2 regions of the Mesocryomonas lacus genome follow, and region 1 is predicted to be linked to the other one. Evidence: predicted binding sites of a transcription regulator. Region 1 holds the regulator's gene; the other holds the start of a gene.
The links. The regulator PhoB, encoded in region 1, activates phosphate uptake and scavenging genes when phosphate is short. The targets are predictions, from matches to a motif close to TGTCATNNANCTGTCAT.

Region 1 (5,125 bases):
GCGGCTCGAGCCGCGCTGAAACCTCGGGCGTCGGCGTCGCGCTGATCGGCTCGGCCTACATGATGCTGATCGTTCTCGCTCTGGCGCTGCCGATCGGCGTCGCCGCCTCGATCTATCTCGAGGAATTCGCCCCGAAGAACCGCCTGACCGACCTTATCGAGGTCAACATCAACAACCTCGCGGCGGTGCCCTCGATCGTCTACGGTCTGCTCGGTCTTGCGGTCTTCATCAACTATTTCGGCATGCCCCGCTCGGCCGCGCTGGTCGGCGGCCTCGTGCTCAGCCTGATGACCTTGCCGACGATCATCATCGCCACGCGGGCAGCCCTCAAGGCGGTGCCGCCCTCGATCCGCGCCGCGGCCCTCGGCCTTGGCGCCTCCAAGATGCAGATGGTGTTCCAGCACGTCCTGCCGCTGGCCGCTCCCGGCATCCTGACCGGCACGATCATCGGCCTGGCGCACGCCCTCGGCGAGACCGCGCCGCTGCTCCTCATCGGCATGGTGGCCTTCGTCGCCGATGTGCCGTCCTCGCCGCTGGCAGCCTCGACCGCCTTGCCCGTGCAAATCTACATGTGGGCGAACGAGGCGGAACGTGCTTTCGTGGAACGCACGTCCGGCGCCATCATGATCCTGCTTCTTTTCCTGGCTGCAATGAACCTTGCAGCCGTCATCCTTCGGCGGCGCTTCGAGCGTCGCTGGTAGAACGGTGGACAGAAATGATGGAAAATATCCAAGCGACACTCAATAAAGGTCCCGCCGTGCATTCAAACCGTCCGATCAAGATGAAGGGCGAGAACGTCACCGTCCATTACGGTGGCAAGCAGGCGCTGCATGGCGTCAGCCTCGACGTCCAGGATCGCCAGGTCACCGCGCTGATCGGCCCGTCGGGCTGCGGCAAGTCGACCTTCCTGCGCTGCCTCAACCGGATGAACGACACCATCGACCACTGCAAGGTCGGCGGTCTCATCACCCTCGACGGCGAGAACGTCTACAACCCCGCCATCGACGTCGTCGAGCTCCGGGCCCGCGTCGGCATGGTGTTCCAGAAGCCTAACCCGTTCCCGAAGTCGATCTTCGAGAACGTCTCCTACGGCCCGCGCATCCATGGCCTCGCCAAGTCGAAGACCGATCTGGAAGAGATCGTCGTCACCAGCCTGCGCCGCGCCGGCCTCTATGAAGAGGTCAAGGACCGGCTCGACGAGGCCGGCACCGGCCTCTCCGGCGGCCAGCAGCAGCGCCTCTGCATCGCCCGCGCGATCGCCGTGTCGCCCGAGGTCATCCTGATGGACGAGCCCTGCTCGGCCCTCGACCCGATCGCCACCGCCAAGGTGGAGGAGCTGATCGACGAGCTGAAGCAGAACTACACGATCGTCATCGTCACCCATTCGATGCAGCAGGCGGCCCGCGTCAGCCAGGTCACCGCCATGTTCCATCTCGGCAACATCGCCGAGGTCGGCCCGACCGAGAAGATGTTCCAGAACCCGGACGACAAGCGCACGCAGGACTACATCACCGGCCGCTTCGGCTGAACCAGCCGGCCGCGCCCCAAGACGGGCGCGGCCGGCGTATCCAATGATCCGCATCGCCGGCCGCGACCCGAGAGTCCCGCGACGGCGGCTGCGCCCAACGAGAACAGGGAGACGAACCATGGACGAGCACATCGTCACGTCCTACGACGAGGAACTGAAGTTCATCGTCCGGCGCATTTCCGAGATGGGCGGCCAGGCGGAACGCATGGTCGAGCGCTCGGTCGCCGCGCTCATCAACAGCGACTGGGGCCTGGCCCAGTCGGTTGTCGCGGATGACCTGATGCTCGACGCCGCCCAGCGCGAGCTCGACGAACGCGCCATCATGACCATCGCCAAGCGTCAGCCAATGGCGCAGGACCTGCGCGAGATCGTCGGCGCGATCCGCATCTCCAGCGACCTCGAGCGCATCGGCGACCTCGGCAAGAACATCGCCAAGCGCGTCATCGCCGTGCACGAGCACCAGCAGCCGATCAAGCTGGTGCGTGGCATCGAGCATCTCTCCGAGCTCGCCATCGAGCAGCTGAAGGAAGTGCTTGACGCCTATGCCAGCCGCGACCACGTGCGCGCGCAGGCTATCCGCGAGGCGGATGAAGAGATCGACGCGATGTACACGTCGATCTTCCGCGAGTTGCTGACCTACATGATGGAAGATCCGCGCAACATCACCGCCTGCACGCATCTCCTCTTCAGCGCCAAGAACATCGAGCGCATCGGCGACCACGCCACCAACATTGCCGAGACCATCTACTACATCAAGACCGGTGAGCAGATGGAATCCGAGCGACCGAAGAGTGACACCACCCCGTCGATGACCGTCGGCGTGAAGGATTCCGGCCCGTCGACCGGAAACATGTAGGAACAGGCAGATGAACGCGCGCATCGTCGTCGTCGAGGACGAGGAGGCCCTGGGCGTCCTCCTCCGCTACAATCTCGAAGCCGAGGGCTACACCGTCGAGGTCATCGACAATGGAGACGAGGCCGATCTTCGGCTGAAGGAGCAGACGCCCGACCTCATCATCCTCGATTGGATGCTGCCTGGCATTTCCGGCGTCGAGATCTGCCGTCGGGTACGCGGCCGGCCGGCGACGGAACGGCTGCCGATCCTGATGCTCACCGCCCGCGGCGAGGAGAAGCAGCGGATCCAGGGACTGACGACGGGCGCCGACGACTACCTCGTCAAGCCCTTCTCGATGGCCGAGCTGATGGCCCGGGTGCGGAGCCTGCTCTGGCGCTCCAACCCGCAGAAGCTGTCCGACCATCTGACCGCCGGCGACATCAAGCTCGACCGCGCCAACCATCGCGCCTACCGCAACGGCCGCGAGCTGAAGCTCGGACCGACCGAGTTCAAGCTGCTGCAGTTCTTCATGATCTCGCCCGGCCGGGTGTTCTCGCGCGAGCAGCTGCTCGACGGCGTCTGGGGCCGCGACATCTATGTCGACGAGCGCACCGTCGACGTCCACATCGGCCGCCTGCGCAAGGCCATCAACCGCGGCCGCCAGCGCGACCCCGTCCGCACCGTCCGCGGCGCCGGCTACTCCTTCGACGAGCATTTCGCCGCCGTGGTGCCGACGTTGCAGCGTAGCGCCGACGACGAGGGCAAGATGGCGCTGGCCGAGCGTCAGGCAAGCGAGGGCTGACGCCGCAGTTTTAGGGAACGCAGCTCCGCTCACCCTCCGCCGCGAACCGCCGGACCAGCCTTGCCCGGTGACGGGTCCTTGAAATCCTGCAGGACCGTGCCGGCCTCGTCGGCCTGCAGGCTCGCGGCGCTGCCGGGGGCGTCGACGAAGGCGAGCACTGCCTCGGCGTAGCCGACCGGGTCCTCCAGCGGGGCGGAGTGTCCAACATTCGGGAGCAGCAGGAAGTGCGCGCCGGGAATGGCATTGGCGATCATCTCGGTATGCTCTCGGCTGATCGCCTCGTCGTGGTCGCCGATGACGATCATCGTCGGCACGGTGATCGAGGCCAGCTGCGCCAGCGTGAAGTTCGGCTCGTTCGCCCAGAGCGCGAAGATTTCGTCGTCGATGTTGTCGTAATGGCCGAGCGCCGGCAGCGCCTTGCCTTCCGCGATCGCCTTGCGGTTGGCGAGGGCGCCGTCGGGCGTCACGTTGGCGGCCTGGATGAACATCCCCGACAGCCGGTCGGGGTGGTGGATGGCGATGTCGAGGCCGATGATGCCGCCATCGCTCCAGCCGACCAGCGATACTTTCGGCAGCTTCAGGAGATCGAGGAGCTTTAGGTAGTCGCGCGCCATCAGGTGATAGGTGATCGGCTTCTTGTCGCGCGTCGAGCGGCCCTGCCCGCGGCTGTCGGCGACGATAACGAGGTGATGCGCCGAGAGCGTCGCGATCTGCTGCCGCCAGACGTCTCCGCTGGCAAGGCCTCCGGGGATCAGCAGGATCGGCGGCCCCTTGCCGTAGATCTGGTAGAACATCGAGATGCCGTCGACATGCGCAAAGCCTGAATCGCGTGGTTTGACGAGCTTCAGCCGCGCTTCGGCTGTCTGGACCCCACCCACGCTCATCGCCAGTGCCAAGGCGCAGAGCAATCCGACGATCCGTTTCATGGGCGGCTCCATGTCCAAATTTTCCCAATCCTGAGCGCTTGCGCGTTGCAGCACAAGCATTGGAAGCGTCGAAAGATCCGGCTTTCCGTGCCTCCGGCTCGGCGCTGCAGGGTCTTCAGGCAGGCGGACACTCTCCCGTCAAGCACGACTGCGTGAGCGGCTGCCGGGAGCGCGCCAGGGCATGGAGCGCCGAGGCGTATTGCAACAAGTGTTGGCGAAACCCCGCCAAGCTTGTATCTCCGGCGCAACGCATCAAAAGATGAGACGCTGGACATGACCGACACACCCAAGGCCGAGACCTCCGAGACGCCAGCCACCGAGACGGCCGAGCAGGCGGCACCGATGGCCGACATCGCCTTGCCCGACCGCCTTGCGGCCGATCCGTCGAGCCCGTTCCACAATCCTGAACTGCTGGCGATGGGGATCGGCGTCCGGTTCAAGGGCGTCGAGAAGACCAATGTCGAGGAATACTGCGTCAGCGAAGGCTGGATCCGCGTTCCCGCCGGCAATGCGAAGGACCGCCGCGGCAATCCGATGACGCTGAAGCTGAAGGGCCCGGTCGAGGTCTATCTGCGCGGCGAGGACTGAGGGCGCCGGCAAGGCGCTTTCCATCTTGGACTGCCGCACTTTGGGGCGCGGCAATCCGTCGAATGCGGTCCGACAGAGCACCGTGCGTCCCTGAGGGACACACGGTGCTCTGTCTTTTTTGTACTGACAGCATTTTTCCTTAATTGGGTAAGTCCAACCACTTGCGGGATGCTCTAGAAGCGGAGCGCGTTGTAGAGGTCGACAATGCCCTCGCCGATATCGGCAAGCTCGGCTCTCAGCTGCTGCGAGAACAGGGCGGCGCCCGCCGTCGTAGCCTCATCGCCCCGGAGGTTCTCCGTCACCGCCCCGCTGCGCACGTCGATGGTGATGACGCTCTGCGACACGGCCCCGTTCTCGTCCACCGCCTGGACTTTCAACGCGATCGTCTCGAGGCCCGCCGGTGGGTAGCCGAAGACGACGCCCCCGTTCTCAGACGACAGCCAGGC
Region 2 (5,125 bases), on a different contig from region 1:
GCCCGCGAAGTCGAGACGATCGTGGCCATCCGCATAGCCAGCATTTTCGGAGAACAAGCATGAGCGAGCGTTTCATCACGGCCCCGGAGGCGCCAGAGGCCGCCGACCTCCTGCGGCGCACGATCGACCTCGCCCATCCCCGCCTCGGCACCGAGGTGACCTACGCCACCGACGACTTCTTCGCCGACAAGAGCCGGCTGATCGAGCCCGCAGTGCCGGTCTTCTACCCCGACCGCTTCGACGACCACGGCAAGTGGATGGACGGCTGGGAATCGCGGCGCAAGCGCGTGCCCGGCCACGACTTCTGCGTGGTGAAGCTTGGCCAGCGCGGCCGCATCCATGCCGTCGACATCGACACCGCCTTCTTCACCGGTAATTTCCCGCCCGAAGCGATGCTGGAGGCGGCCGACACGGTGGGCGAGCCCGGCGAGGCCGACTGGACGGTGCTGGTCGACCGGCGCCCGCTCGCCGGCAACAGCCACAACGTGGTCGAGACCGCGCCGGACCGCGCCTTCACCTGGCTGCGCCTCCACATCTATCCCGATGGCGGCGTCGCGCGGCTGCGCGTCTACGGCACGATCGAGAAGGACTGGAGCCTCGTCGCGCCGGACGTGGTGCTGGACCTTGCCGCGCAGGAGAACGGCGGCACGGCGATCGCCTGGAACGACGCCCACTACGGCGCCCCCGCCAACATGCTGGCGCCCGGCAGAGCGCCGGTGATGAGCGACGGCTGGGAGACGGCGCGCCGCCGCCGGCCGGGCAATGACTGGTGCGTCATCAAGCTCGGCCATGCCGGCACCATCGAGCGGATCCTGTGCGACACAAAACACTTCAAGGGCAATTTCCCCGACCGGTTCTCGCTGAAGGCGGCGCGGCTCGACGGCGATCCGTCTGCCGCGGAGATCGAGGCCGTGAGCGCCGGCTGGCCCGTCCTCCTGCCGGAGACGAAGCTTGCCGCCGATGCCGTCGCCGAGTTCACGGCGCCATCCGGCGCCGTGCCGGTGACGCATTTGAGGGTCGACATCTACCCCGATGGCGGCATCTCGCGGCTGCGGCTATTCGGCCGGAAGGCCGGCTAATGGCGGCCGTCATTCTCGACGTCCTGCCGCTGACCATCGAGGCCTTCGAGCCTTTCGGGCAGGTGATCGAGCCGGACAATGCCGAGGAGATCCGCCTGATCAACGGCGGCACCACGACCCGCTTCCACGACCTCGCCAAGGTCGACGTCGGCACCGAGGGCGGCCGGCCGCTCATCAACATCTTCCGCGGCAAGCCGTTCTCGCTGCCGGTCGAGATCGCGATGATGGAACGCCATCCGCTCGGCAGCCAGGCCTTCGTGCCGCTGCACGACCGGCCCTTCCTGATCGTCGTGGCCCCCGACGAGGGAGGCCGCCCCGGCCGGCCGCAGGCCTTCGTCGCCGAGGGCGGCCAGGGGGTGAACTACGCCCGCAACACCTGGCACCACCCGCTGGTCTCGCTCGACGTGATCAGCGATTTCCTGGTCATCGACCGCGGCGGGGACGGCGATAATCTGGAGGAGGCGTTCTACGAGGCTGCGTTCCGGATCGAGGCACTGTAAGCGGGGCGACTTGGCATAAGCCTCCGGTGGCCGTGTTGCGCAGAGATGCAAACCCCGACGGTCGTCATCCTCGCGCGCAGCGCGGGGACCCATGCCGCCGCGATGAAGCGCCAATTCGGTGCCGGAGCGGCAGCGCAACAGTCGAGGCATGGGTCCCCGGCCTTCGGCCGAGGATGACGAATCTGCGGGGATTGGCAGCGCGTATCCCCGGTGCCAGGCGCTGCCTCGCGGAACCGACAAGCGAGATTAAAGGCGCAAACCCCGACGGTCGTCATCCTCGCACGCAGTGCGGGGACCCATGCCGTCGCGGTGAAGCGCCAATTCTGCGCCGGAGCGGCAGCGCAACAGTCGAGGCATGGGTCCCCGGCCTTTGGCCGAGGATGACGAATCTATGGGGATTGGCGGCGCGCACCCCGGTGCCAGGCGCGGCATCACGAACCGACAAGCGAGATTAATGGCGCAAACCCCGACGGTCGTCATCCTCGCGGGAAGCGCGGGGACCCATGCCGCAGCGCTGAAGCGCCAATTCGGCGCCGAGGCGGCAGCGCCGCCGTTGAGGCATGGGTCCCCGGCCTTTGGCCGAGGATGACGACTCTGCGAGGGGGGCGACGCGCCAAAACCTATGCGACTTCCCGCCCTGCCCCTCACGCCAGGACCAGCAGTTCCTCGAAATGATTCATGTCGGCGAAGCGGCAGAAGGCCGGCGGGCGGAGTTCGAGCACCGGGGCGTCGCGCTGCAGGTTTGCCAGTTCGGCGTCCAGCATCTGCTGCCACGCCGACAGTTCGTCGTCCCGCAACCAGTCGATCATGTAGGCGAAGGTCATGTGGAAACGGTAGTCGTCGTGATGCCGATGGCGATAGCCGAACGGCACCGTCAGGGCGTCTCGCCAAGCACGCAGCACTGCCTCGTCCCGATCCGTGGCTCCCGCCAGTTGCAGGCCGTTCGGCGTCACGCCGACGACCGCGACGTCGAAGTCACCGCAGCCCGCAAACCCTTCTAGACGCCGGTGGTAGTCCTCGGTCAGTTCGGCGATGTCGGCATCGACAGGCTGGTCCTTGGGCCAGTAGGCGGGCGTTCGCCGGGTTTCCGTCAAGCCCTCGAACAGCGTCATGTGAAGGCTCTCGACCGCCGTGAAGGCGAGTTTGCCCGGCGGCGCGAACGCCATCAGCCGCGACCGTGCGGCCATCACCACTGCTGCCGACGGCGATCCCTCGACGAGATGGCAGACGACGGTATTGCCGTGCTCGGGCTGGAAATGGCCGTTGTGGTCGTAGCGGGACCCGAGGTGGGGCGGCGGTTCGGCATGGCTAGCGGCGCGGAATCGTTCGAGGTCGGGATAGGCCATGCCAGTCTCCGGAAAGTCCCAGCCGATCGGCGGGGTCGGCCGCGGTACACCCGTGACCCGACAGTCATGTGACAGGCCAATCAGAACGTGCACGGCGATCCCGCTGGCTTCTTCTCTCCTTCGGGGAGAAGGTCGCGGCAGCGGGATGAGGGGCGGCGCAAACCTTGCAGGCGCAAGCCCCCTCATCGGCCTGCCGGCCACTTCTCCCCGGAGGGGCGAAGAAGGCGGCGGCGGCGTTGCGGATTTCCGCCGCCGCCACCGTTCAGCCGAAGCGCGCTGCCGCGGCACCATGCTCGGCGCGCAGCCGTGCAACGTCGACGCCGCGCGGCATGCCGTCGACCACCCGCCAGTCGCCCCGGACCATCACCCGGTCCGCCCGCGTCGCGCCGCAGAGCACGAGCGCTGCGACCGGATCGTGCGCGCCAGAAAACCGCAGCTCGTCGAGCGTGAACAGCGCGAGGTCCGCCTGCCTGCCAACTTCGATGCGGCCGATGTCGCGGCGGCCGAGGCACGCGGCCGAGCCCTCGGTGCCCCAGCGCAGCACGTCGCGCGAGGTCACCGCCGCCGCCGACTGCGTGCGCAGCCGGCCGACCATCAGCGCATGGCGGGCGGATTCGATGAGGTTGGAGGCATCGTTCGAGGCCGAGCCGTCGACGCCGAGCCCGACCGGGCTGCCGGCGGCCATGAGGTCCTCGACCGGGCAGAAGCCGGAGGCGAGCACCGCGTTGGACGTCGGGCAATGGCAGATGCCGACGCGGTGGCGGCCGAGCCGGGCACATTCCTCGGTGGTGAAGTGGATGCCGTGCGCGAGCCAGGTGCGCGGGGTCAGCCAGCCGACCTCCTCGAGATAGTCGAGCGGGCGGTAGCCGAAAAGGCTCTGGCAGTAGTCGTTCTCGTCGCGGGTCTCGCCGAGATGGGTGTGCAGCCGGCAGTCCTCGCGCTCGGCAAGCTCGGCGCTCATCACCATCAGGCTCTTGGTCACCGAGAAGGGCGAGCACGGCGCGAGCGCGATCTGCAGCATCGAGCCTTCCGAGCGGTCGTGGTACTTCGCGATCAGGCGTTCGCTGTCGGCAAGGATCGTGTCCTCGTCCTGCACCACGCCGTCCGGCGGCAGTCCGCCATCCTTTTCGGACAGGTTCATCGAGCCACGGGTGAGCGTCACGCGGATGCCGAGGCTTGCGGCCTCCTCCGCCTCGATGTCGATGCCGTTCTCGAGGCCTTTCGGGAAGAGATAGTGGTGGTCGGCCGCCATGGTGCAGCCGGACATCAGGAGCTCGGTCAGCGCGAGCCGCACCGAAAGGCGGAAGGCGTCGGGATCGAGCCGCGCCCAGATCGGGTACAGGCTCTTCAGCCAGGGGAAGAGTTCCTTGTCCACCGCCGCCGGATGGGCGCGGGTCAAGGTCTGGTAGAAATGGTGGTGGGCGTTGACGAGGCCCGGCAGGACGACATGGCGCGAAGCGTCGAAGGTCTCGTCCACCGGTTGCGACGGCCCCGCCCCCGCCGGGACCAGTTCGACGATGCGGCCGTCCTCGACGACGAGCCCGCCCTCGGCGCCCTCGGCGAGGATGCCGAGGGGCTCCTTCAGGAACAGCCGCGCCATGGTCAGGCCGCCGCCGCGATGACGGGAAGGCCGCCTTGCGCCGCAAGGAAGGCGAGAATGTCGCCGAGCCCTTGGCCGCGCGACAGGTCGGCGAAGACGGTGGGGAGGTCACCCCGGCCCTTGACCGCATCCCGCTCCATCCGGGCGAGGTCCGCGTGGACATAGGGCGCGAGGTCGGTCTTGTTGACGATGAGGAGATCGGAGCGGGTGATCGCCGGGCCGCCCTTACGCGGGATGTCGTCGCCTTGGCAGACCGAGATGACGTAGATCGAGAGGTCGACGAGATCAGGCGAGAAGGTGGCGGCAAGGTTGTCGCCGCCCGATTCCACCAGCACCAGGTCGAGGTCGGCATGCCGGGCTCGCAGCTCCTTGATCGCGGCGATGTTGATCGAGGCGTCCTCGCGGATCGCCGTGTGCGGGCAGCCGCCGGTCTCGACGCCGATGATCCGGTCGGCGGAAAGCGCCTGCAGCCGCACCAGCGCCTCGGCATCCTCGCGGGTGTAGATGTCGTTGGTGACGACGCCGATCGACCAGTGGTCGCGCGCCGCCTTGCAGAGTTTCTCGACCAGCGTCGTCTTGCCGGAGCCAACGGGGCCGCCG

Region 2: ACZLZQ_RS20695 (DUF1868 domain-containing protein) is a predicted target of PhoB. The motif match lies at 2,983-2,999, and genes of this name have one in related genera.

What each region holds. Positions count from the first base shown of each region.
Region 1 is NZ_JBUZWF020000003.1:725,709-730,833, reverse strand. It holds gene pstA (phosphate ABC transporter permease PstA) at 1-701, shown strand, start outside; gene pstB (phosphate ABC transporter ATP-binding protein PstB) at 719-1,528, shown strand; gene phoU (phosphate signaling complex protein PhoU) at 1,647-2,384, shown strand; gene phoB (phosphate regulon transcriptional regulator PhoB) at 2,395-3,165, shown strand; gene ACZLZQ_RS13130 (alpha/beta fold hydrolase) at 3,195-4,091, opposite strand; gene ACZLZQ_RS13125 (DUF3297 family protein) at 4,434-4,679, shown strand; gene ACZLZQ_RS13120 (Ig-like domain-containing protein) at 4,853-5,125, opposite strand, start outside.
Region 2 is NZ_JBUZWF020000007.1:89,180-94,304, forward strand. It holds gene puuE (allantoinase PuuE) at 1-63, shown strand, start outside; gene alc (allantoicase) at 60-1,079, shown strand; gene ACZLZQ_RS20690 (ureidoglycolate lyase) at 1,079-1,579, shown strand; gene ACZLZQ_RS20695 (DUF1868 domain-containing protein) at 2,224-2,925, opposite strand; gene ACZLZQ_RS20700 (8-oxoguanine deaminase) at 3,188-4,525, opposite strand; gene ureG (urease accessory protein UreG) at 4,528-5,125, opposite strand, start outside.